Regions from separate parts of the Stenotrophomonas sp. 28608_Sma genome, predicted to be linked through region 1. Evidence: predicted binding sites of a transcription regulator. Region 1 holds the regulator's gene; the other holds the start of a gene.
What was found. The regulator HrcA, encoded in region 1, represses chaperone genes, less so after heat shock. The targets are predictions, from matches to a motif close to TTNGCACTCNNNNNNNNNGAGTGCNAA.

Region 1 (12,300 bases):
TTTCCTCGCGACCGACCGCCAGGGTCACCAGCTCACCCGGGTTACCGCCCACGCTGTGCGCGATCACCCAGTGCGGGCCACGGTCAAGCAGCGTACGCGCGGCGGCGATGGCATCAGCCTCGGCCAGTGCCGGCATACCGGTCAGACGATTCAGTTCGAAGGCGTTCGGGGTCACCAGCCAGGCATGCGGCAGCAATCGCTCGGCGAAGATCGCTTCCAGGCCCGGTTCCACGTAGGGGCCGGTGTGGGTGTCACCAATCACCGGATCCAGGCAGTAACGCAGCTGCGGACAGGCCGGCAGGATGTTGTCCAGCCAGTCGGCGAAGGCGGCACCGTTGGCGGTGCTGCCGAAGTAGCCGGAAACCAGCATTTTCGCCCGCTGCGGCAGGCCGCGCTCGTGGGTGCCCAGCAGCAGGTCGGCGAACCAGTCGGCGGGCAGCACCCGACCGCGCGTGGTGTCGTAGAACGGCGCATTGCTCAGCAACACGGTCGGAATTTCCGCGACGCGCACACCGAGCGCACGCATCGGCGGTACGGCGGCGCTGTTGCCGGCGTGGCCGTAGACAAGTTGCGACTGGACCGAGATGACATCGATCGGCGACGGACCATCCGGCCGCTGGCGGCGGCCGTGGACCAGGTGGTTATCAAGGGATTCGCTCATGCCCGCATTCTACGCCCAAGGGAGTTTTCGGCAGGGCTTGCAGCCCTGCACCTGCTCAATGCAACGGCAACCGCAACGGCCGAAGCCAAAGCGGCATTCCGTGGGGTGGCGGGGCGGTGTCGGAGTGTGGGGATGCCGCAAGTACGTCCTTGTAGGCTTGGCAGCGGCATCCATGCCGCTGACACCCCGCACTCCGACACCGCCCCACCTTCGACAGGTTCACGCGGCTGTTGCTAACTGCGGCTGTTGTTCCGCGCGGCTGTTGGTAGGTGTCGACCTTGGTCGACACATCTGTCAGAGATCGAACGAATTCATCCGTGTCGACCAAGGTCGACACCTACCAGGGCCGGACGCTGTTCCGACAGATCGCGGAAAACTGTCGAAGGCGGGGTGGGTCCGGTTGAGGGGGCGTGAGCCGCATGGGCCCGAGGCATGCCTCGGGCGGGTTGGGCAGGACGCCCAACCCCGGTCTTGCCGTGTGCGCAGGACTGCGCACACGAGCAAGCGGCGACCGAGCTTACATGGGTGAGGGCGCTTTGCTTGCGAAGCATTGCTTCGCAAGCGCCCGAACGCACAGCCGCCAGCGGCTGGGCCGGGCCCCGGAGGGGGACTTGCAGCGTCCCCCTCAACCGGACCCACCCCGCCAACCACGGATAGCCCGCTTCTGCTGTTGATGTTGACGTTGCCTTGGCTTCAGCAGGTGCAGGGCTGCAAGCCCTGCAAACCCCACCCCCTCAGTGAGCAGCAGGCCGCGACGGTGGCAGCCACGCCGCCACGATACCCAACAGCGGCAGGAACGCGGTCAACTGGTAGACGTACTCGATGCTGGTCTTGTCCGCCAGCAGGCCGAGCACGGCAGCACCCAGCCCGCCCATGCCGAAGGCGAAGCCGAAGAACAGGCCGGACACCATGCCGATGCGGTGCGGCATCATCTCCTGCGCGTACACCACGATCGCCGAGAACGCCGACGACAGCACGAAGCCGATCAGCACCGCCAGCACGGTCGTCCACAGCAGATCGGCATGTGGCAGCATCAGTGCGAACGGCGCCACGCCCAGGATCGAGGTCCAGATGATCGGCTTGCGGCCGATGCGGTCACCCAGCGGGCCACCAAGGAAGCCGCCGGCGGCGGACGCCACCAGGAACGCGAACAGATGCAGCTGGGCCTGCGCCACCGGAATGCCGAAGTGATGGATCAGGTAGAAGGTGAAGTAGCTGCCGATGCTGGCCATGTAGAAGTACTTGCTGAAGATCAGCACCAGCAGGATCGCCAGCACCTTGGCCACGGTGCGAGACGGATGCCGCGGCGCCATCGCAGCCGTGCTGACCGGTCGAGGCGTACCCAGATGCAACGCGTACCAGCGGCCGACATAGGTCAGCAATGCGATGCCGATCAGGGCAGCACCGGCAAACCACGATGCGGCGTGCTGGCCATACGGCACGATCACTGCGGCGGCGATCAACGGGCCAAGCGCTGTTCCGAAATTGCCACCCACCTGGAACACCGACTGCGCGAAGCCGTGACGGCCGCCCGAGGCCAGTCGCGCGATGCGCGAGGCTTCCGGATGGAAGATGGCCGAGCCAATGCCGACCATCGCCGCAGCCATCAGCACCACCGCGTAGTTCGGTGCGAAGCCGAGCAGCAGCATGCCGCACAGGGTCGAGGCCATGCCGATCGGCAGCGAGTACGGTGCAGGGCGACGGTCGGTGGCCATGCCGATCAACGGCTGGAAGATCGAGGCGGTAAGCTGGTAGGTCAGCGTGATCAGACCGATCTGGGTGAAGCTGAGATTGAAGCCGCCCTTGATCACCGGATAGATGGCCAGGATCAGCGACTGCATCATGTCGTTGACGACATGCGAGGTGGAAATGGCTGCCAGCACGCCGGGGGCCACCGGGCGTGAGGTCGTTGCGGGAGAAGCCAGGGTCGACATGGACACAGTCAGGTTGGGGGCGAGCCACGCATGCTACGGTGGCCTCCCCCTCCCTTCTGCCGCGTTCGGGTCATGGCATATCGCAAAAAGGACACTCCCTGCCCGGTCCGCGAGACTGCACCGTGGAACGAGGTTCCGGTACACCGCCCGGTGACCTGCCGCGCCCGCCACTACAAACCCGGCACCCACATCGCGCCCCACCGGCATCGCCGTCACCAGCTGGTGTTCGCCATGTCCGGACTGATGGTGGTGCGTGCGGACGGCGGCCGCTGGGTGGTGCCCTCGACCCGCGCGATCTGGGTGCCGGCCGGCATGGCCCATGCGGTGGACTGCATCGCTGAGGTGCATATGCGCAGCCTGTACGTGGAACCGGATTTCGCGCCGCAGCTGCCGGACGAGGCGTTCGCGGTACAGGTAGCGCCGCTGCTGCGCGAGCTGCTGCTCGCCGCCAGCCTGATCGAGACCGCGCATGTGGATGACAGCCGCGACGGCCGCGTGGTGCGCCTGCTGCTGGACGAGCTGCACCGCATGGACGTGCTGCCGCTACACCTGCCCTCGCCCTCCGACCCGCGCCTGCAGCGGATCTGCCAGCACATCCAGAAACATCCCGGCGACGACGCCACCCTGCAGGACTGGGCGCAGGCGCTGCAGGTGGACGTGAAAACCATCCAGCGTCATTTCGCCAGTGAACTGGGCATGACCTTCGGGCAGTGGCGGCAGCAGGCGCGGCTGCTGGCCGCCCTGGAGCGACTGGCGGTCGGCGACAAGGTCATCGATGTCGCGCTGGCGATGGGTTACGACAGCCCCAGCGCGTTCACCAGCATGTTCAAGCGGCAGCTGGGGCAGACGCCGGCGGCCTTCTTCCGATGATCCTTTGAACGGCATCCACGCATGGCGTGGATCTACTACACCACAAACGACAACGCCGGGCATGGCCCGGCGCTACCGTTCTACGCTTCCATGGAAAAACTCAGGACGTCATCCGGTCCCAGAAGCCCTTCACGCCATCCATGAAGGTGGCCGACTTCGGCGAATGCTTGCGCGCTTCCTCGCCGACGAAGGTGGCTTCGAACTGTTCCAGCAGCTTGCGCTGCTCAGGGGTGAGGTTAACCGGAGTCTCCACCACCACGCGGCAGTACAGGTCGCCCTCGCTGCGGCTGCGCACCGAACGCACGCCCTTGCCGCGCAGGCGGAACAGCTTGCCGGTCTGGGTCTCGGCCGGAATGCGGATCTCCGCTTCGCCGCCCAGGGTGGCCACGCGCACGGTGTCACCCAGTGCCGCCTGCGAGATGCGGATCGGCACTTCGCAGTGCAGATCGTCGCCATCGCGCTGGAAGATCGCATGCTCGCGCACGCGCACTTCCACGTACAGGTCGCCCGGCGGCGTACCGGCCGGACCGGCCTCGCCTTCGCCCTGCAGGCGGATGCGGTCGCCGGTATCGACGCCCGCCGGCACCTTCACCGACAGCACCTTGTCTTCCTCGACACGGCCATTGCCGTGGCAGGTCTTGCAGGGCTTGGCGATAATCTGGCCGCGGCCGCCGCAGTTGTGGCAGGCCTGCTGCATGGCGAAGATGCCGCGCTGGATGCGCACCTGGCCGCGGCCATGACACACATTGCAGGTCTCGACCTTGCCGTCTTCGGAGCCGCTGCCATCGCAGTCGCCGCACTCGGCCAGGGTCGGGATCTCGATGCGGCGCTCGACGCCGCGCACGGCCTCTTCCAGGTCCAGCTCCATCACGTAGCCGATGTCGGCGCCACGACGGGCCTGGCGCGGACCACCGCCGCCACCGCCAAAGATGTTGCCGAAGATATCGCCGAAGATATCGTTCATGTCCGGGCCGCCCGGACCGCCACCGCCCATGCCGTGCTCGAACGCGGCGTGGCCATGGCTGTCGTACATGCGGCGCTTGTTGCCGTCGGACAGCACTTCGTAGGCTTCCTTGCACTCCTTGAAGGAGGCTTCGGCCGCCGCATCACCCGGGTTGCGGTCCGGGTGGAACTTCATCGCGCAGCGACGGTACGCCTTCTTCAGCTCGTCGTCGGTGGCGGTGCGGGCAACGCCCAGCACTTCGTAATAATCGCGCTTGCTCATATCGTGAATCGGGTTCCGGAAAGTCGGGATTCGTCAAAGCGGAAGAGCGGAACCAGGTCCGCTCTTGCGTCGGGCGCCCCGACACGCCGGTGGGCGGTCAGGACCCTGATGCGACAACGGGACGCTGATGGCCAGCGTCCCGTGTCGGTCCGGATCAGGACTTCTTGTCGTCCTTGACTTCGGTGAACTCGGCGTCGACCACGTCGTCCTGCGCCTTGCCGGCATTGCCGGCGTCGGCACCCGGGGCACCGCCCTGGTCGGCCGAAGCAGCGGCGAACAGCGACTGGCCAGCTTCTTCCAGTGCCTTCGACTTGGCTTCGATCTGTGCCTTGTCGTCGCCCTTCATCGCGGTTTCCAGGTCAGCCAGCGCCGCCTCGACCTTGCCGATGACATCGCCGCCGACCTTGCTGCCGTGCTCGGTGATGGCGCTGCGGGTGCCGTGGATCAGGGCGTCGGCCTGGTTGCGGGCCTGCACCAGTTCCTGGAACTTCTTGTCTTCTTCGCGGTTGGCTTCCGCGTCGGCGACCATGCGCGCGATCTCTTCCTCGGACAGGCCCGAACCGGCCTTGATCTCGACCTTCTGTTCCTTGTTGGTCTTCTTGTCCTTGGCCGACACGTGCAGGATGCCGTTGGCGTCGATGTCGAAGGACACTTCCACCTGCGGCAGGCCACGCGGGGCCGGCTCGATGCCGGACAGGTCGAACTTGGCCAGCGACTTGTTGAAGCGGGCCTGTTCGCGCTCACCCTGCAGCACGTGCACGGTCACGGCCGACTGGTTGTCCTCGGCGGTGGAGAACACCTGCGAGGCCTTGGTCGGGATGGTGGTGTTCTTCTCGATGATCTTGGTGAACACGCCGCCCATGGTCTCGATGCCCAGCGACAGCGGGGTCACGTCCAGCAGCAGCACGTCCTTGACGTCGCCGCCGAGCACGCCGCCTTGGATCGCCGCACCCAGTGCCACGGCTTCGTCCGGGTTGACGTCCTTGCGCGGTTCCTTGCCGAAGAACTCGGTCACCGCCTGCTGCACCTTCGGCATGCGGGTCTGACCACCGACCAGGATCACTTCGCTGATGTCGCTCGAACGCAGGCCGGCATCGTTCAGGGCGACGCGGCACGGCTCGATCGACTTCTTGATCAGGTCGTCCACCAGGGCTTCCAGCTTGGCGCGGGTCAGCTTGATGTTCAGGTGCTTCGGACCCGACGCGTCAGCGGTGACGTACGGCAGGTTCACTTCGGTCTGCTGGGCGCTGGACAGCTCGATCTTGGCGCGCTCGGCAGCATCCTTCAGGCGCTGCAGGGCCAGCGGATCCTTGCGCAGGTCGATGCCCTGGTCCTTGTTGAACTCTTCAACCAGGTACTCGATGACGCGGTTGTCGAAGTCTTCGCCACCCAGGAAGGTGTCGCCGTTGGTGGCCAGCACTTCGAACTGCTTTTCACCGTCGACGTTGGCGATCTCGATCACCGAGACGTCGAAGGTGCCGCCGCCCAAGTCGTACACCACGATCTTGCGATCCTTGTTGTCGCCCTTGTCCAGGCCATACGCCAGCGCGGCCGCCGTCGGCTCGTTGATGATGCGCTTGACGTCCAGCCCGGCGATGCGGCCGGCGTCCTTGGTTGCCTGGCGCTGGCTGTCGTTGAAGTAGGCCGGCACGGTGATGACCGCTTCGGTGACCTTCTCACCGAGGAAGTCCTCGGCGGTCTTCTTCATCTTTTCCAGCACCTTGGCCGAGATTTCCTGCGGAGCCATCTTCTTGCCGTCGCTGGTGGCCACCCAGGCGTCGCCATTGTCATGGGCCAGGATGCTGTACGGGACGTGCGCGATGTCCTTCTGCACTTCGGCGTCGGTGAACTTGCGGCCGATCAGGCGCTTCACCGCGTAGAAGGTGTTCTTCGGGTTGGTCACGGCCTGGCGCTTGGCCGAGGCACCGACCAGGACTTCGCCGTCCTTGGTGTAGGCGACGATCGACGGGGTGGTGCGATCGCCTTCCGAATTCTCGATGACGCGGGCCTTGCCGCCGTCCATGATCGCCACGCACGAGTTGGTGGTGCCGAGGTCGATACCAATGATCTTGCCCATGGGGGAGACTCCTGAGGATGCTTGTTGGTGTCAGTCCGGCCGTTCGACCGGTGGATGAATACGATGTGGGGGAGGCTCGTGGAACATTCAAGCCGTCTCCCGAACGCTGTGTTCAGCGCCTGGAAAACCTTGCCAGGCATGGCCTGGCACAACCGGGACCGGGCAAAGCCCGGCCCGGCCGATCAATCGGCGGCCACCACCACCAGCGCCGGCCGCAGCAGGCGCTCGTTGAGCAGGTAGCCCTTCTGGAACACGGTCACCACGCTGCCCGGGGCGGCGCCCGGCGTCGGCACCTGGCTGATAGCCTGGTGGTGTTCCGGGTTGAACGGCTGGCCGATCGGGTCCAGCAGGACCAGTCCGTTGTCGGCGGCCACCTTCAGCAGCTGCTTGTAGGTCAGCTCCAGGCCTTCGCGCAGCGGGTGCGGGTCGTCGCCGGCGGCCTTCAGGCCGGCATCCAGGCTGTCGAACACGGGGAGCAGATCGCCCAGCAGCTTCTCGTTGGCGAACTTGCGGGCCTGTTCGATGTCACGGGCAACGCGCTTGCGCTGGTTCTCCAGGTCGGCGCGCTCACGCAGGGCATCGGCCTTGACCTGTTCGATTTCGGCGCGCAGGCGCTCCACTTCGTCGTTGACGCCGGCGGCGGCGGCCGCATCGGCGGCAGTCTGCTGGGATTCGATATCTGGATGTTCGTGGTTCATGTCTGGGTCCCTGGCGGTCAATCTCCGCCTCCACCCACCCTAGTGTGGGCGGGATGCTGCGTTTCAAGCGTCGGATGTTCCGGGAGTGCGTCCGGCCGGTGAAAAGGCCGCGCCGAGCACATCGGCAGTGGCCTGGACCAGCGGAATCATGCGGTCGTAGGCCATCCGCTTGGGGCCGATCACGCCCAGCACGCCCAGTACCTGGCCATTGGCGGTGTACGGGGCGGTGACCAGCGAGACCCCCTGCAACGGCATCATCCCGGTCTCCTCGCCAATGAAGATGCGCACCCCCGGGGCCTGGATGGTCCGCTCCAGCAGCTGCAGGATCTCGCGTTTGCTGGAGAACAGCTCGAACAGTTCGCGCAGGCGCTCCAGGTCCGACAGGTCCTGCACCCCCATCAGCCGGGTCTGGCCGGCCACCAGCATGTCGTCGGCGGCCGGCTGCAGGGCCTGCTCGGCCAGTTCGATGCTGTGCGCCAGCAGCTGCTCCAGCTCGGAACGGGCATCGCGCAGCTCCAGCAGCAGGCGGGTGCGGATCTCGGCCATCGGCAGGCCGGCGAAATGGGCATTGAGGTAGTTGGCGACCTGCTCCAGCTGGCCCGGCGCGAACTCCTGGCGGGTCTCGATGACGCGGTTCTGCACCTCGTTGTCGGCAAACACCAGGATCGCCAGCACCCGGCGCCCGTCCAGCGCCACGAAATCGATCTGGCGGAAGGCGAACTGCTCGCGCCGCGGCGCACTGACCACGCCGACGAAGTGGCTCATCGCCGACAGCAGCTCCGAGGCGCTGCCGAGCAGGGCCTGGGTGCTGCCGCCGCTGGCCAGTTCCTGGCGCAACCGGGCCAGCTCGCCCTCGCCCGGCGGCTGCATCTGCAGCAGGCTGTCGACGAACACCCGATAGCCATGCGCGGTCGGGATGCGCCCGGCCGAGGTGTGTGGCGAGGCCAGCAGCCCCAGGTCTTCCAGGTCGCCAAGGATGTTGCGGATGGTGGCCGGGCTGACCTCCAGGCCAGCCACGCGCGCCAGCGTCTGCGAGCCGACCGGCTCACCGTCCTGGATGTAACGCGCGATCAGCGTGCGCAGCAGATGGCGCGCACGCGGGGCAAGCTGGTCGGGAGAACCGTGCATGGAATCAACCTGTGAGACACGGACACTAGATAATGGCGGCGCATCACCTTGGCAAGTCATTGGACCTCCCTCGCCCGCGTGCTAGCGTTGCGCGGCTGCTGATACCCCCTTACCCATGCTCAGACATCTTTCGATCAAGGATTTTGCCGTCGTCCGCGCCACCGAACTGGAGTTCGGGCCAGGCATGACCGTGGTTTCAGGCGAGACCGGCGCCGGCAAGTCGCTGATGGTCGACGCGCTGGGCTTCCTGTCCGGCCTGCGCGCCGACAGTGGCGTGGTCCGCCATGGCGCCGCGCGCGCCGAGCTTTCCGCCGAATTCGCGCTGGACCAGCTGCAGGCCGCGCGCCAGTGGCTGGCCGACAACGAGCTGGACGACGAGGAACAGTGCCAGCTGCGCCGCGTGATCCGCGCCGATGGCGGTTCGCGGGCGTGGATCAATGGCCGCCCGGTGACCCTGGCCCAGCTGGGCGACCTGGCCTCGCTGCTGGTGGAGATCCACGGCCAGCACGAACAGCAGGCCCTGCTGACGCGCCCGTCGCAGCTGGCCCTGCTGGATGCCTATGCCGGCAACGAGAACGAGCGCCGCCAGGTGCGCCGCGCCGCCGCGGCCTGGCAGGCTCTGGTCGATGAATCGCTGGCGCTGTCGCAACAGGGCGACGTCAGTGACCGGATCGGCTTCCTGGAGCACCAGCTGCGCGAACTGGACCGCGAAGATCTGGAACCGGAGTCGATCGTCGCACTCGGTGCCAGCCACCGCCGCCAGGCCCACGCCAGCGCCCTGCTGAGCGCCTGCCAGGCGGCCAGCAACCAGCTCAATGGCGACGACGGCAGTTCCGCGCTGGACCTGCTGCAGCAGGTGCGCCACGAGCTGTCGCGCCTGATCGAACACGACCCGCGCCTGGGCGAGGTGGACGGCCTGATCGAGAACGCCTCGATCCAGCTGCACGAAGCCCTGTCGCTGCTGGACCGCGTGCATGACGACCTCGACGCCGACCCGGAGCAGTTCGAGGAGAACGAGCGTCGTCTCGGCCGCCTGCACGACCTGGCCCGCAAGCACCGCGTGCCGATGGACGAGCTGGGCGCGCAGCGCGAGCGCATGCATGCCGAAGTGGAACAGCTGCGCGGCGCCGACGAACGCCTGCAGCGCCTGGCCGGCGAAATCGACAAGGCCGCTGCGGCCTGGCGCGTACAGGCCGAGGTGCTGACCGCCAGCCGTCGCAGCGCCGCTGCCGAACTGTCGGCCACCACCACCGGCATCATCGCCGAGCTCGGCATGGGCGGCGGCCAGTTCCTGATCGAGCTGGAGCCACAGGACGCCGGCAAGCCCGATCCGCAGGGTGCCGAACGCGTGGAATTCCTGGTCGCGGCCAACGCCGGCCAGCCGCCGCGCGCCCTGCGCAAGGTCGCCTCGGGCGGTGAACTGTCACGTATCTCGCTGGCCATTGAAGTGGCTGCGCTGGACCTGGATGCGGTGCCGACCATGGTGTTCGACGAGGTCGACTCCGGCATCGGCGGTGCAGTGGCTGACATTGTCGGCCAGAAGCTGCGCGCGCTCGGCGAGAAGCGCCAGGTGCTGTGCGTGACCCACCTGCCGCAGGTCGCCTCCAAGGGCCACGCGCATTACCGGGTCAGCAAGGCGCCGGTGGAAGGCATGACCCAGAGCGCGGTGGAAAAGCTGGACAGCAAGGCGCGCGAGGAAGAGCTGGCGCGCATGCTCGGCGGCGTGGAAGTGAGCAAGGAAGCGCGCGCCGCCGCCCGCAAGCTGCTGCAGGTCTGAGGCCTGTTCGCGGTTATCCACGCATGGCGTGGATCTACAACGCGCGAGGTAGTGCCGGCCGCTGGCCGGCAACCCAACACAGGTGAACGAAGATCATGAGGTTGCCGGCCAGCGGTCGGCACTACCCCCGTGGCCGCGCCAGATCCACCGTTTCCACCAGGAAATCGAGGAAGGCGCGCACCCGCAGCGGCAGGTAGCCACCCTGCCCCAGGAACACCGCATGGACCTCTTCCAGGTCACCGGGATTGGCCTCTTCCAGCACCGGCAGCAGGCGTCCGGCGGCGATGTCCTCCTGCACCTGGTAGGTCGCCAGCCGCGCCAGGCCCAACCCGCCCAGCACCAGCTGCCGCAGCGCGTTGCCATTGCTGGCGCGGGCATTGCCACTGGGCAGCACCATCCGCTCGCGTCCGTCCTGCAGCAGCGGCCAGCCCTGCATCGCACGCGCATGGCCGATGTCCAGACGGTTGTGCGACATCAACTCCTCAGCGTTGCGCGGCAGTCCATGCCGCTGCGCGTAGGCTGGCGCGGCCACGATCATCATCCGCGTCGCACCCAGCCGTCGCGCCACCAGGCTGGAACTCTTCAGCGGGCCGGCCCGCACCGCCACGTCGGTGCGCTGCTCAAGCAGGTCGATCACCTCGTCGTTCAAGGTCAGATCCACCCCCACCTGCGGATTGCGCTCCAGGAATGCCGGCAGCAGCGGCAACAGGAAATGCTGGCCGAACGGCACGTTGGAATTGACCCGCAGGCGTCCGCGCGGCTCGGCATGGGCGCTGGCGCAGCGCTCGGCCTCCTCCAGGTCGGCCAGCACGCGCAGGCCGCGCTCGTAGAACGCGCAGCCTTCCGGGGTCAGCTGCAGCTGGCGGGTGGAGCGCTGCAGCAGGCGCGTACCCAGCCGTTGCTCCAGCCGGGCCACCAGCTTGCTGACTGCCGACGGCGTCATGTCCAGGGTGCGGGCGGCGGCAGAGAAGCCACCGGTCTCGATCACCCGCACGAACACTTCCAGTTCGCCGGATCGGTTGATGTCGGGTCGCGCCATGGCGATGAATCCAGTTCACAGATGATTATCCATGCGCAGTCTAGTTCACAGATCGACGGAGAATCACCATGGCCCTCCCTCCTCCCGGGATTGCCCGATGAACCGCCTCAGCCAGCTCACCGCGACCGCCTTGATCACCCTCTCCAGCGCAGCCAGTGCCGCCCCGGCCCCGCACTGGGTCGCCAGCTGGCAGGCCAGTCCGCAACCGGTCTGGGGCGCCGATTTCCTGTTCCCGACCCTGGTTCCGGCCACGCTGCAGGACCAGACCTTCCGCCAGACCGCGCGCATCAGCCTGGGCGGGCCCCGGCTGCGGGTGCGGCTGAGCAATGCCTACGGCACCCAGCCGCTGCGGATCGGGGCGGCCAGCGTGGCTGCACACGCGGGTGTCACCCCGCAGCCGCTCAGTTTCGACGGCCAGCCCGGCGTATCGATCGAGCCCGGTCAGGAACGGCTGAGCGATCCACTAGCGGTGGCCACGGATGACCGCCAGGCGTTGCAGGTCAATGTCTTTGTGCCGGGGCCGACGCCACTGCAGACCTTCCACTGGGACGGGCGCCAGACCAGTTGGATTGCGCCCGGCGACCAGAGCCTGGCCCAGGCTCTGAGCGGGGCCAGCAGCACCACTGCCCGCCTGTTCCTGGCTGGCATCGAGGTCGAGGCGGCGGCCAGCGCACGCAGCGTGGTGGTGATCGGCGATTCGATCACCGACGGTGCCACCGCCAGCCTCGATCAGGACCAGCGCTGGACCGACCATCTGGCGGCGCGTCTGGCACCGCGGGGCGTTGCCGTGGTCAACGCCGGTATTTCCGGGGGGCGGCTGCTGCGCGATGGCATGGGCGAATCCGCCTTGGCCCGCTTCCGGCGTGACGTGCTGGATCAACCAGGCGTGGT
Region 2 (12,300 bases), 2.5 Mb from region 1:
GTCCAGATACGCCGGCAGGCCGGCCCGGGTTTCGACCGCAATGCACTCCGGGAGTTCATACGGATGCAGTTCGACGATCCGGGCAATCGCGTCATCGACGCGACTCGCGGTGGTTTTCACCAGCAGCTGCAGCTCGGCGTCGGTGGTCACCTCGCCCTGCCAGCGGTAGGTCGACTGCGCGCCATCGAGGCGGGTCACGCACGCGGCCAGGCGCTCGCCGACCAGCGCGTGCGCGATGCGCTCGGCACTGGCCCGGTCCGGGCAGGTGGTCAACAGCAGCAGGACGGGATCGACGGTCGACATGACCGTCGAGTATAGGGCCGCCGCCGGGTCAGGGCCCGGCGGCGGCAGCGGACCGCTGCGTTGCGCGGTCAGTTGGCCAGCTGGCAGGAGGCCGGCTTGGCCGAGGTGAACAGGCCCGGGGTCGCCCACTCGGGGTGGTCGATGAACGGGTTGCGGTTGCCCTGGAAGCTGTAGATCACGTCGTTGCGGGCACGCTCGGCATCATCCGGCGGATCGGACAGGTGCCAGTCGATCAGCGTCGAGAGCAGGCCCATGTAGGCCGGCGAACTGCTGGTCTTGACGATCCTGCTGCGGTCGTCGGTCAGCTCCAGGTCCGGCTCGGACTGGCCGGTGGCCGCATCCTTGCCGCCCTCGTAGCGGATCGCCATGTACATCACCGCACGCGCCATGTCGCCCTTGCGCTTGCCCCACACCTCGAAGGTGCCGGTGTTGCCGTCCGGCGTGCGCACCCAGTTGGAGTTGCCCGGGTAGCCGCCGTTGCCGCCGCCCTGGCCGTTGTTGGCCTCGGTGGCGCGTTCGCCGCAGTTGGCGTCGCACTTGCCGAACGGCTTGTTGCCACGGTCGGCGTTCCACTGCGCGTCGGTCAGGTACAGCATGTGGGTGTCGGTGTACGGCGCGTACGGCAGGCCCTTGTCGCCGGTGGTGCTGGCAAAGCCCAGCGAGTTCGGCCAGGTGTGCTCGCGGTTGTACTTCAGGCCGCCGCCGCTGCCGGCGCGGTCGGTCACCTTGGCGTAGCTGCGGTTGCGGTACGCATCCAGGATCCTGCCGCTGTTGTTCGGATCCTCGTCGGCGATTTCCAGGATGGTCCAGGTGCTGGTGCCCGAGCCGCTGTACGGGTAGGCGGTGTGGCCCTTGATGGTGGCGTGCAGCGAGCAGCGCAGCTGGCTGGGGCTGCTGGTATTGACCTTGGAGTAGTAACCGGCCGGCACGCCCGGGTTGCCCGGGTCCGGATTGCCGCCGGTGCTGGCCACGGTGAAGGCGATGCGGCTGTCGGCGGCGGGGTGCGCCCCCTGCAGGTCGGTGATGCGCGCGGCGCGGATGTCGAAGCGGCAGGCTTCCCCGGCCACCAGCGCGGTGTTGGTGGACAGCTTCACGCTGCGGCCGCTGGCCGGGTAGGTCAGCGGCACGCTGCCGGAGGTGCCGCAGCTCAGGGCGAAGGCGCCGCTGGCCAGGTTCACCGTCTCGCTGAACACCACTTCCAGGTCGGCGGCGGCCGGGAAGGTGCTGCTGCCCTGCGCCGGGGTGGTGGTGGAGACCGACGGCGGCGTGTTCGGGCCCGGGGTGCCACCCCCGCTGAAGGTCTGGCCGTTGTTGCAGCTGCCAAACGTCTGCCTGGCCGATTCGGCCCAGGTGAAGTGGGCGTACTGGCTGCCGCTGCCGGTCAGCTGAAGCGAGGTGCCCGGGGCCGTGCTGTTGGTCTCGGCCACCGGAATGTTCTGGCTGGTCATGCCGGCGGCAGGGCCACCGGAGGCGGTGATGGCGCCCTCGTAGCTGAGGAACTGGACCACCTTGCCGCTGGCATCGACCAGGGCGATGCCGTCGTTCGGACCGTTCTGCAGGCCGTTGGTCGGGTAGCTGACCACGGCCAGGGTGGCGCTGCCGCAACCCGCGGCGGTGCCGGCCGGGACCGGATTGTTGGCGTAGACCGTGGCGGCTGAAGGATTGCTGCCGTTGTAGAGATAGAGGCGGTAGCCGGACAGGTCCTCGCCCGCGGTAGCGACCACTTCGATGGCTTCGCCGACGTCACCGGCGGCGGTGCTGTCGTCGTAGTGCAGTTCGTTGATGAAGACTTCGGCCTGGGCCGGCGCGGCGGCCAGCGCCAGCAGGCAGGCGGCGGCAAGCGGGGACAGCAATCGCATCGACTACTCCTTGTGATTGGGAATGCGCGGCCGAGCCTAAGGCCGATCCAGTGACACTTTGTCGTAAATGAACGTCAGATATCTGACAGTGCGACGCGAGTCACCAAAAGTCGAGGATTCCAGAGACAGGGTTGCCGCGTTGCACCGGCATCCAGGCCTTCACATGGGCGCAGATCGAGTGGGCCCGGGGCAGTGAAATTTTTTCCGCGAGCGGCCTTGAAAGGTCCGGGGCCAGCTCCATCTCTGTCCTGCTCCCGATTCATCGGGCTTTTTCGCGAGCAATGCTGGCAGTCACCTGGGGTGAGTGCTAACATCGCCAGACTTTTTCAGACCAATCAATAACTTAAGAGGTCTCTCATGAGCATCAAGCCGCTGCACGACCGCGTTGTGGTCAAGCCGATCGAAGCCGACGAAATCTCCGCCGGTGGCATCGTCATTCCGGATTCGGCCAAGGAAAAGTCCACCAAGGGTGAAGTCGTGGCCGTCGGCCCGGGCAAGCCGCTGGACAACGGCAGCGTGCGCGCTCCGTCGCTGAAGGTCGGCGACAAGGTCATCTACGGCCAGTACGCCGGCAGCTCGTACAAGAGCGAAGGCGTCGAGTACAAGGTCCTGCGCGAAGACGACGTGCTCGCCGTCATCGGCTGAGCCTCGGCGCGACCTGTTTCAACCTGATTCCCAAATCCCAGCCGCCGGGCATGGTCCGGCGCTACCAATGAGGTAATTGCAATGGCTGCCAAGGATATTCGTTTCGGTGAAGACGCCCGTTCGCGCATGGTGCGCGGCGTCAACGTTCTCGCCAATGCCGTCAAGGCCACCCTGGGCCCGAAGGGCCGCAACGTCGTGCTGGAAAAGAGCTTCGGTGCTCCGACCATCACCAAGGACGGCGTTTCCGTCGCCAAGGAAATCGAACTGGCTGACAAGTTCGAGAACATGGGCGCGCAGATGGTGAAGGAAGTTGCTTCGCGCACCAACGACGACGCGGGCGACGGCACCACCACCGCCACCGTGCTGGCCCAGGCCCTGATCCGCGAAGGCGCCAAGGCTGTTGCCGCCGGCATGAACCCGATGGACCTGAAGCGTGGTATCGACAAGGCCGTCGTGGCCGCCGTTGCCGAGCTGAAGAACATCTCCAAGCCGACCGCCGACGACAAGGCGATCGCCCAGGTCGGTACCATCTCGGCCAACTCGGACGAGTCGATCGGCCAGATCATCGCTGACGCGATGAAGGAAGTCGGCAAGGAAGGCGTGATCACCGTTGAAGAAGGCTCGGGCCTGGACAACGAGCTGGACGTGGTCAAGGGCATGCAGTTCGACCGCGGCTACCTGTCCCCGTACTTCATCAACAACCAGCAGTCGCAGACCGCTGACCTGGATGACCCGTTCATCCTGCTGCACGACAAGAAGATCTCCAATGTCCGTGACCTGCTGCCGGTGCTGGAAGGCGTCGCCAAGGCCGGCAAGCCGCTGCTGATCGTTGCCGAAGAAGTTGAAGGCGAAGCGCTGGCCACCCTGGTGGTCAACACCATCCGTGGCATCGTCAAGGTCGTGGCCGTCAAGGCGCCGGGCTTCGGCGACCGTCGCAAGGCGATGCTGGAAGACATGGCCGTGCTGACCGGCGGCACCGTGATCTCCGAAGAAGTGGGCCTGTCGCTGGAAAAGGCCACCATCAAGGACCTGGGCCGCGCCAAGAAGGTGCAGGTCTCCAAGGAAAACACCACCATCATCGATGGCGTGGGTGACAAGGCTGCCGTCGACGCACGCGTCGGCCAGATCAAGACCCAGATCCAGGACACCTCCTCGGATTACGACCGCGAGAAGCTGCAGGAACGCGTTGCCAAGCTGGCTGGCGGCGTTGCCGTGATCAAGGTCGGCGCTTCGACCGAAATCGAAATGAAGGAAAAGAAGGATCGCGTCGACGACGCCCTGCACGCCACCCGTGCAGCCGTTGAAGAAGGCGTGGTCCCGGGCGGCGGCGTTGCCCTGGTCCGTGCGGTCACCGCGCTGGCCGGCCTGAAGGGCGCCAACGAAGACCAGAACCACGGCATCCAGATCGCCCTGCGCGCGATGGAAGCCCCGCTGCGCGAAATCGTGGCCAACGCCGGCGACGAGCCGTCGGTCATCATCAACAAGGTCAAGGAAGGCACCGGCAGCTTCGGCTACAACGCCGCCACCGGCGAGTTCGGCGACATGCTGCAGTTCGGCATCCTGGACCCGACCAAGGTGACCCGTTCGGCGCTGCAGAACGCGGCCTCGATCGCTGGCCTGATGATCACCACCGAAGCCATGGTTGCCGAAGCTCCGAAGAAGGACGAGCCGGCCATGGGCGGCGCCGGTGGCATGGGCGGCATGGGTGGCATGGGCGGCATGGACTTCTAAGTCCCCCGCGTTCACCCCGCAATGAAAAACCCCGCTGCAAGGCGGGGTTTTTTTGTGGCCGGCTGCAATGGCATCGCTTTCCGAGCGGCTCATCCTGCGTCCTGCAGGGTGTGTGTGCCTGCTGCCTGCGGCGTCATCAGTGCTGCATGCAACCAGGTCATGAAAGCAGGTATCGCCGCGTTGGCCTCGCCGTCCGCACGCGTCACCGCGTAGTAGGCGAAGGCCTGTGGCCAGGGCTGGTCGATCACCACCTGCAGCCGGCCATTGGCGAGTTCTTCGGCCGCGTGGATGTCGCGCACCAGGGCGATGCCTTGCCCGGCCACCGCCGCGCGGATCAGCAACAGGTCGTCATCGAACGCAGGGCCGCGCTCCAGTCGTTCATCGACGGGCAGATCCAGTGCCTGGAACCACAGCCGCCAGTCGCTGCGGTCGGCGTCCTGCAGCAGCGGCAGCTGCAGGCAATCCTGCACTGTACCCACGGCAGGCGCGCTGGCCAGCAGCGCAGGGCTGGCCACCGGCAGCAGTACCGGTGCCATCAGGTGCTCGGCATGCAGGCCAGGGTAGCGGCCCAGTCCATGACGGATCGCGATGTCCACCCCCTCGCGGCGCAGGTCGACCAACGCCGCGCTCGAGTCCAGCTGCACGTCCACCTGCGGATGCAACGCACTGAACCCGCCCAGTCGCGGCGCCAACCACTGTGCGGCGAAGCTCGGTGCCGCGCTGATGCGTAGCGTGCACCGTGTTTCCCAGCGTTCGAGTGTCTGCAGGCTCTGTGCGATCTGATCGAAGGCCTGCAGCAGCTCCGGATACACGCGCGCGCCGGCTGCACTGAGCACCACGCCATGCCGGGTGCGGTCGAACAGGCTCACGCCCAGCCGCTCCTGCAGCTGTCGAAGCTGCTGGCTGATTGCACCAGGTGTCACCCCCATCGCATCGGCGGCGGCGGTCAGGCTGCCATGTCGGCCGGTTTCAACGAAGGCCCGCAGGCCCAGCAGCGGCAGCACCGCACCCATCTCAACTCTCCTGTAACCGCGTCGGCACGCGCCGCGCTGCGACAGCATATCGACCGCACTGCAGGCTGTCGCGCGCGCGTCGCGCACGTTGAGCCCCGCTCAACTCCCCGTGCAGGAGACATCGTTTCCCCGCGACGCAGGCCTTTCCTAGACTGCCTGCACGGCTGCTGCAGCGCCCGTTCCCGCATCGCCCGGCCACCTTCAACGGCCGATGCATGCCGTCGCTCCCTGCCGTCCAGGATTCCCATGAACGAACCTTCGCTGCACCTGTACTCCGACAGTTCTCCCAATGGCTTCAAGGCCACCATCGCACTGGAAGAACTGGGTCTTCCCTATCACCTTCACCACGTCCACATCGCCGATGGTGAACATCGCCATCCCGACTTCCTGCGGCTCAACCCGCATGGCCGCATTCCCGTGCTGGAAGATCGCGCGCGCGGCATCGTTGTCTTCGAGTCGGCGGCGATCCTGATGTATTTGGCCGAACAGGGCAATGCGTTGCTGCCTTCCGAACCGGTTGCGCGCTGGGAGACGCTGACCTGGCTGCTGTTCCATGCCGCCAGCGTCGGCCCGATCCTCGGCCAGCGCGTGCACTTCGAGCATTTCGCACAACAGCCCGATTCCGCGGCAATCGAACGCTACCGCCGCCTGAGCGACGACCTGTTCGGCGTACTCGACCAGCGTCTGCAGGGACGCGAGTGGTTGGCTGGCGATCACTACTCGATTGCCGACATCGCCCACTTCGGCTGGCTGCACATCTCCCGCATCATCGACATCGATTTGTCGCGGCATCGCCATCTGGATGCGTGGTACGCGCGGGTTGCAGCACGCCCTGCGGTACAGCGCGGCGTGCAGCTGCCCGAACCGGCCACCGGACCGTAAGGAGGCCATGCAGATGAATGATTCCATTGCGATGCGGGGCGCGTCGGCGCCGGCCTTTGCCATGCACCCGGGCTACCAGCGCATGTTCCGTGCCGATGCACTGACGCTGGGCATCTACCTGCCGTTGCGTTTCTACCAGGGCGACATGAGCGTGCTGCAGGGTCAGGGGCGGTGGGTGGAGCAGATCGATCGCCACGGCTTTGCCGCGGCATGGGTGCGCGACGTGCCGCTGTTCGATCCGATGTTCGGTGATGCAGGCCAGTTGTTCGACCCGTTCACCTACCTTGCGTGGCTGGCAGCGCGCACACAGCGCGTGGCCCTGGCCACCGGCAGCGTGGTGCTGCCACTGCGCCATCCGATCGATCTGGCCAAGGCCGCGGCGTCGATCGATCAGCTGTCCGGTGGTCGGCTGGTGATGGGTGTGGCGTCCGGTGATCGACCACTGGAGTTCCCGGCCTATGGACTGGAGCACGCGGCGCGCGGAGAGCGTTTCGCCACCGCAATGAACGAGATGCGCCGTTGGCTGCAACCGGGCACGGATGGGCGGATGACACATGCCGGTGCCGGGCAGGGCGTGCAGTTGCTGCCGCCCACGGTCAGTGGCCGCGTTCCGCTGATCGTCACCGGTGGCGCACGCCAGCCACTGGAATGGATCGGCCAGCATGCCGATGGCTGGCTGACCTACCCAGAGGCCACCCATGACAACGCTGGTCCGCAGCGGCTGGCCGCGAAGATCGGCGCTTGGCGCGCGCTGATTCCGGACGGCGGCTTCCGTCCGCACATGACCAACGAATGGATCGACCTGGTGGACGATCCGGATCATCCACGCATGCCGTTGCGGGGTGGCTTCACCCTGCGCACCGGCCGCAAGGGTCTGATCGATCTGCTGCAGGCCTGGCAGCGGGCCGGCGTCAACCATGCCGCACTGGGGATCCAGTTCGCCGAGCGGCCTGCCGGCGAGGTGCTGCAGGAGCTGGCCGAGGAGGTACTGCCGTTGTTCCCGTCGCATCCCGGGCCGGCGGCGAAGGTGATGGACTGGTAGCCACGCCGAAGGGGATGGCATATGATTAGGCGCCTAATCATATCGGTATGGATGATGATCGAAGCCAAGCACCATGCCCTGATGGATGAGGCGCAGCGACGCGGCCACGCCAACGTCGCGCAGCTGCGCCTGTGCTTCCAGCTGCTGTCGTTGTCGTCGTCCATCGACCACGATTGCGCCACCCGGCTGGCGCCACACGGGCTCAGTGAGGGTCGCTTCATCGTGCTGTTCCTGCTGCATGGGGCCGGTGGCACGCTACCGCCCCACGAGCTGGCCGAACGCGCAGGCGTCACCCGCGCCACCATCAGCGGCCTGCTCGATGGCCTGCAGCGCGAAGAACTGCTGCAGCGTCGCAGCGATGCTGAGGATGGCCGTCGCCTGCAGATCGTATTGACCGCACGGGGAAAACGCTTGGCCGAGACACTGTTTGACCAGCACACACAGTGGATCGGTGGCCTGTTCAATGGTCTGGATACCGATGAACAGCGGCAGCTGTCGCGGTTGCTGCACAAGGTCTGGCAGCACACCGATGCTGGACGAGAGTCTGCAGCATGAGCCCGGCGATTGCGGCGCAACGCCTGCATGAACTCAACACCGGTCGCGTTGCCACCACCCATCTGGCCGAATGCCTGGCAGTGGATTTCGCCGCGTTGCTGCAGGTGGTGGCGCCTGCGCTTGCACCGGAAGCGCTGCAACGCATGCGGGATGCCTCAGGCAAGGGCATCACGCTGCGCATGGCCCTGGCCGCGCAACTGCTGCGTGAGGCGGGGCAGGGCGCGCCTGAGTTCTGGCAGGATCACAGCTCCGATACCGTGCGTGGCTGGGCCTGCTATCTGGTCGGCAGCGATGCCCGCGCAACGTTGGCAGAGAAGCTGCAGCAGATGCGCACGCTGGCCGATGACCCACACTTCGGTGTGCGCGAATGGGCGTGGCTGGCGCTACGCACGGACATCGTTGCCGCGCCGATGCAGGCGCTTGAGTACCTGCAACCCTGGACACAGGAAACATCGCCGTACCTGCGCCGCTTCGCCTGTGAAGCGCTGCGCCCACGCGGTGTCTGGGCCACGCATATCGCACTGTTCAAGCAGCATCCGGACCTTGCGTTACCCATGTTGGAAGCACTGGCTGACGACCCGGAGCGCTATGTGCAGGATTCGGTCGGCAACTGGCTCAATGACGCCGGCAAGACTCAGCCGCAGTGGCTGCGCGAGCTGTGCACGCGTTGGCAGCACGAGCGCCACAGCGACGCCAACGCCTACATCCGCAAACGCGCATTGCGCTCGCTCCGGTAGTGCCGGCCGCTGGCCGGCAACCCCGCAACCTCGTCAACCTCAAGGAAGAACCACCGTGTCGCACACCTTCATCGAGCTCTACACCGCCACACCTGCCTGGACCGCACTCCCGCCCGAGCAGCGGAATGCCTTCTTCGCCCGTATTGGCGCCGGCATGCAGCAGTTCGATCCAGCCCGCATCACGCCGCTGGCGATGGGCCGCATTGCCACGGACGTACCGCACGGCAGCGATGAGCAGTTCTATGCGGTCTGGCGCTGTGCAAGCCGCGAGGAGGTCGATGCGCTGGTGGCCGGCATCGCCGCGACCGGCTGGCATGCGTACTTCACCACCACCCATGCGGTAGGCGCGATGGACAGCATGGCCCAGCACCTGGCCGACCTGGCCGCCCTGTAGCGGGGCGGCAGACGCCGGCAGATCCCGGGCCTCGGCATGGGAGGCACATGCGCCTGTCACCCAGACACGGTAAACAGTGCATTGCCCATGTCCATCCGCAGGGAAGTCGATCATGCAGAGCACGCTCCAGGTCACGCTGTTCGGCCCTCTTGGCGACAGCCCGGCGTTGCAGTTGCCGGGCCTGGAGGGGCCGTCGGTGGCCATCCCGGAATCGGCCCTGCGGCGGTTGGTTTCCGACCTCTACACCGCGCGTTCCCTGCTCAACCCCGAGCAGCTGGACGAAGCCAGGCAGGAGCTGGACCGCGTGCTGGAGCGCTGGGCCGACATCCATGAGGGCCTGCTGCTGGATGTGGAAGTGCATGGCAAATGAGCAACTTCGCGTGGCTGCCGCCGTGTAGGCATGGCTGGTGCGCACCTCGCTGAACCGCGTCCCCAGTTGCGGATGAAACATTTTGCACTGCGCAAAAGCTGTGTTATCAATAGATCCCATGAACGCAGCCCCCACCAGCTTTTACTGGTATTACTTTCCGAAGCCACTGGCGGAGGAAGGACTGCGCTCACCCTGAAGAAAGCTTCAGACGCATTCCCGAAAGCCGCCAGCGAACCTGGCGGCTTTTTTCATGCCGCCACGCTGGGGACCCCCAACGTTCCGGAGATCTCCCGCAATGCCCCCGCACACCGACGACCTGCGTATCCGCACCATCGAACCGCTGACACCGCCTGCCCAGCTGCTGGCGATGCTGCCCTGTGACGATGAAGCCTCCGACACCGTCAGCGCCTCGCGCGCGGCCCTGCACCAGATCCTGCATGGCCGTGACGACCGCCTGGCGGTGGTGGTTGGCCCGTGCTCGATCCACGACCCGAAGGCCGCCATCGAGTACGCCCAGCGCCTGAAGCCGCTGCGCGACGCACTGGCCGGCGAACTGGAAATCGTCATGCGCGTGTACTTCGAGAAGCCGCGCACCACGGTGGGCTGGAAGGGCCTGATCAACGATCCGGACCTGGACGGCAGCTTCAAGATCGACAAGGGCCTGCGCATCGCCCGCGGCCTGCTGCGCGACATCAACAAGCTGGGCCTGCCGGCCGGTGTCGAGTTCCTCGACGTGATCTCGCCGCAGTACATCGCCGACCTGGTGGCATGGGGTGCGATCGGCGCACGCACTACCGAAAGCCAGGTGCATCGCGAGCTGGCCTCGGGGCTGTCGTGCCCGGTCGGCTTCAAGAACGGCACCGATGGCAACGTGAAGATTGCGGCCGATGCCGTGGGTGCGGCATCCAACCCGCATCACTTCCTCTCGGTCACCAAGCAGGGTGGCACCGCCATCGTGTCGACCACCGGCAACCCGGACTGCCATGTGATCCTGCGCGGCGGCAAGCAGCCGAACTACGACGCCGGCAGTGTCGCCGAGGCCTGCCAGGTGCTGGCCAAGGCCAAGCTGCCGACGCGCCTGATGATCGACGCAAGCCATGCCAACAGCCTGAAGAACCCGGAGAACCAGCCGAAGGTGATCGACGACATCGCCGTTCAGCTGGAAGACGGCGAACAGCGCATCGTTGGCGTGATGATCGAGAGCCATCTGGTCGGTGGCCGCCAGGAACTGGTGGAAGGCCAGCCGCTGGTCTATGGGCAGAGCATCACCGATGGCTGCATCGACTGGGACACCACCGTGACGGTGCTGGAGCGACTGGCTGCGGCCGTGCGCGCCCGTCGCGACGTGAAGGTGTCCGAAGCAGCTTGATGGAAGCCGCCTGAGTGCGGCACGTGTGTGGATGGCGGCCAGCGCCTGCGGGGGTGCGGCCGCGATCAGGGCCGGTCGGAGTTGGAGACCGGCCCATCTGCACCGGCGATGCGCCTGGCGCTGCGCATGAGCGACAGCGCCAGGTACATCGCCGGGGTGGCAGTAGATCCACGCCATGCGTGGACGATTCGCCGTCCCCGGCAATGACGGCTACGACCCGCTGGAGGCCACATTTGTCGCGGGCCCGTCGGGTCGCATCCGGCACGCCAAGTGGTCCAGTCCGCACAGTGCGATGATCCGCCTTGGACACGTAGAGTCGAGCTTGCTCGACTGCGGAAAAACGTGCACCAACGGCAGTCGAGCAAGCTCGACTCTACTCAAGGTCCGCAGTAGATCCACGCCATGCATGGATGTGGGTCACAATGCGATCACTTCTCCTTGCGGCTGCCGCCATGAAAGAACTGATCATCCCTGAAGCTGCCCAACGCGACGAATCTTCGGTCGAGATGATTCGCGTGTGGATCGCTGAGCGCGGGCTGCATGCATCATTGAAAGTGGGGCTGTACGAGGATCGCCCCGACATCCGCGAAGAACGTGCCTGGGGGCGAATTCTTGCAGATGTTGCCCAGCACGTTGCCGACGCGCTGGTGACCAGTGAGGGCATGGACCGTGACGTGGTGGTCGAGGCCATCAAGGCAGCCTTCAACGAGGAGCTGCAGGCGCCATCCAGCGGCCGGTCCGGCGGGTTCGTCGTGCGGCATTGACGGTAGATCCACGCCACGCGTGGATGAATTCCCAGCCCCACCTTCACCGCTTCGCCCGAATCCTCGCCAACGCCAGATACATCGCCGGGGTCGTGTACAGCGTCAACCACTGGCTGACCAGCAAGCCGCCGACAATCGCAATGCCCAGCGGTTGCCGCAGCTCCCAGCCTTCGCCATTGGCCAGCATCAGCGGCAGCGTGCCCAGCAGCGCTGCCAGCGAGGTCATCAGGATCGGCCGCAGGCGCAACCGTGCGGCTTCCATCACTGAATCCTGCGCGCTCAGCCCGCGCCGCTCGCCGGCCAGTGCGAAATCCACCAGCAGGATGGTGTTCTTCATCACCACGCCCACCAGCAGGAACAGGCCGAGCAGGGCGATCAGGTTCAGTTCGTTGCCGAACAGCCACAGCGCCAGCAGCGCACCGACACCGGCCGAGGGCAGTGTGGACAGGATCACCAGCGGCTGCAGGAAGCTCTCGTAGAGGATGCCCAGCACCAGGTAGACCGCCAGCGTGGCGCCCAGCACCAGCCATAGCTGGCGCGCGCGCAGCTGATCCAGGCCGCCGGCTTCGCCTGACAGTTTTCCCTGTACCGAACGTGGCAGCATCAGTTTCGACATCGCACCATCGATCGCCTGTG

Region 2: the regulator HrcA is predicted to act here: its motif matches at 2,447-2,473, upstream of ACZLHH_RS21325 (co-chaperone GroES).

What each region holds. Positions count from the first base shown of each region.
Region 1 covers NZ_CM151308.1:1,962,526-1,974,825, reverse strand. The annotation lists gene pdxY (pyridoxal kinase) at 1-661, opposite strand, end outside; gene ACZLHH_RS09295 (MFS transporter) at 1,396-2,595, opposite strand; gene ACZLHH_RS09290 (AraC family transcriptional regulator) at 2,668-3,465, shown strand; gene dnaJ (molecular chaperone DnaJ) at 3,566-4,690, opposite strand; gene dnaK (molecular chaperone DnaK) at 4,845-6,767, opposite strand; gene grpE (nucleotide exchange factor GrpE) at 6,950-7,465, opposite strand; gene hrcA (heat-inducible transcriptional repressor HrcA) at 7,529-8,593, opposite strand; gene recN (DNA repair protein RecN) at 8,709-10,370, shown strand; gene ACZLHH_RS09260 (LysR family transcriptional regulator) at 10,492-11,409, opposite strand; gene ACZLHH_RS09255 (SGNH/GDSL hydrolase family protein) at 11,507-12,300, shown strand, end outside.
Region 2 covers NZ_CM151308.1:4,507,041-4,519,340, reverse strand. The annotation lists gene cutA (divalent-cation tolerance protein CutA) at 1-303, opposite strand, end outside; gene ACZLHH_RS21330 (endonuclease) at 372-2,162, opposite strand; gene ACZLHH_RS21325 (co-chaperone GroES) at 2,520-2,807, shown strand; gene groL (chaperonin GroEL) at 2,889-4,538, shown strand; gene ACZLHH_RS21315 (LysR substrate-binding domain-containing protein) at 4,628-5,551, opposite strand; gene ACZLHH_RS21310 (glutathione S-transferase family protein) at 5,798-6,433, shown strand; gene ACZLHH_RS21305 (LLM class oxidoreductase) at 6,447-7,475, shown strand; gene ACZLHH_RS21300 (MarR family winged helix-turn-helix transcriptional regulator) at 7,530-8,030, shown strand; gene ACZLHH_RS21295 (DNA alkylation repair protein) at 8,027-8,767, shown strand; gene ACZLHH_RS21290 (DUF6616 family protein) at 8,823-9,161, shown strand; gene ACZLHH_RS21285 (hypothetical protein) at 9,274-9,531, shown strand; gene ACZLHH_RS21280 (3-deoxy-7-phosphoheptulonate synthase) at 9,827-10,900, shown strand; gene ACZLHH_RS21275 (DUF5076 domain-containing protein) at 11,353-11,664, shown strand; gene ACZLHH_RS21270 (efflux RND transporter permease subunit) at 11,708-12,300, opposite strand, start outside.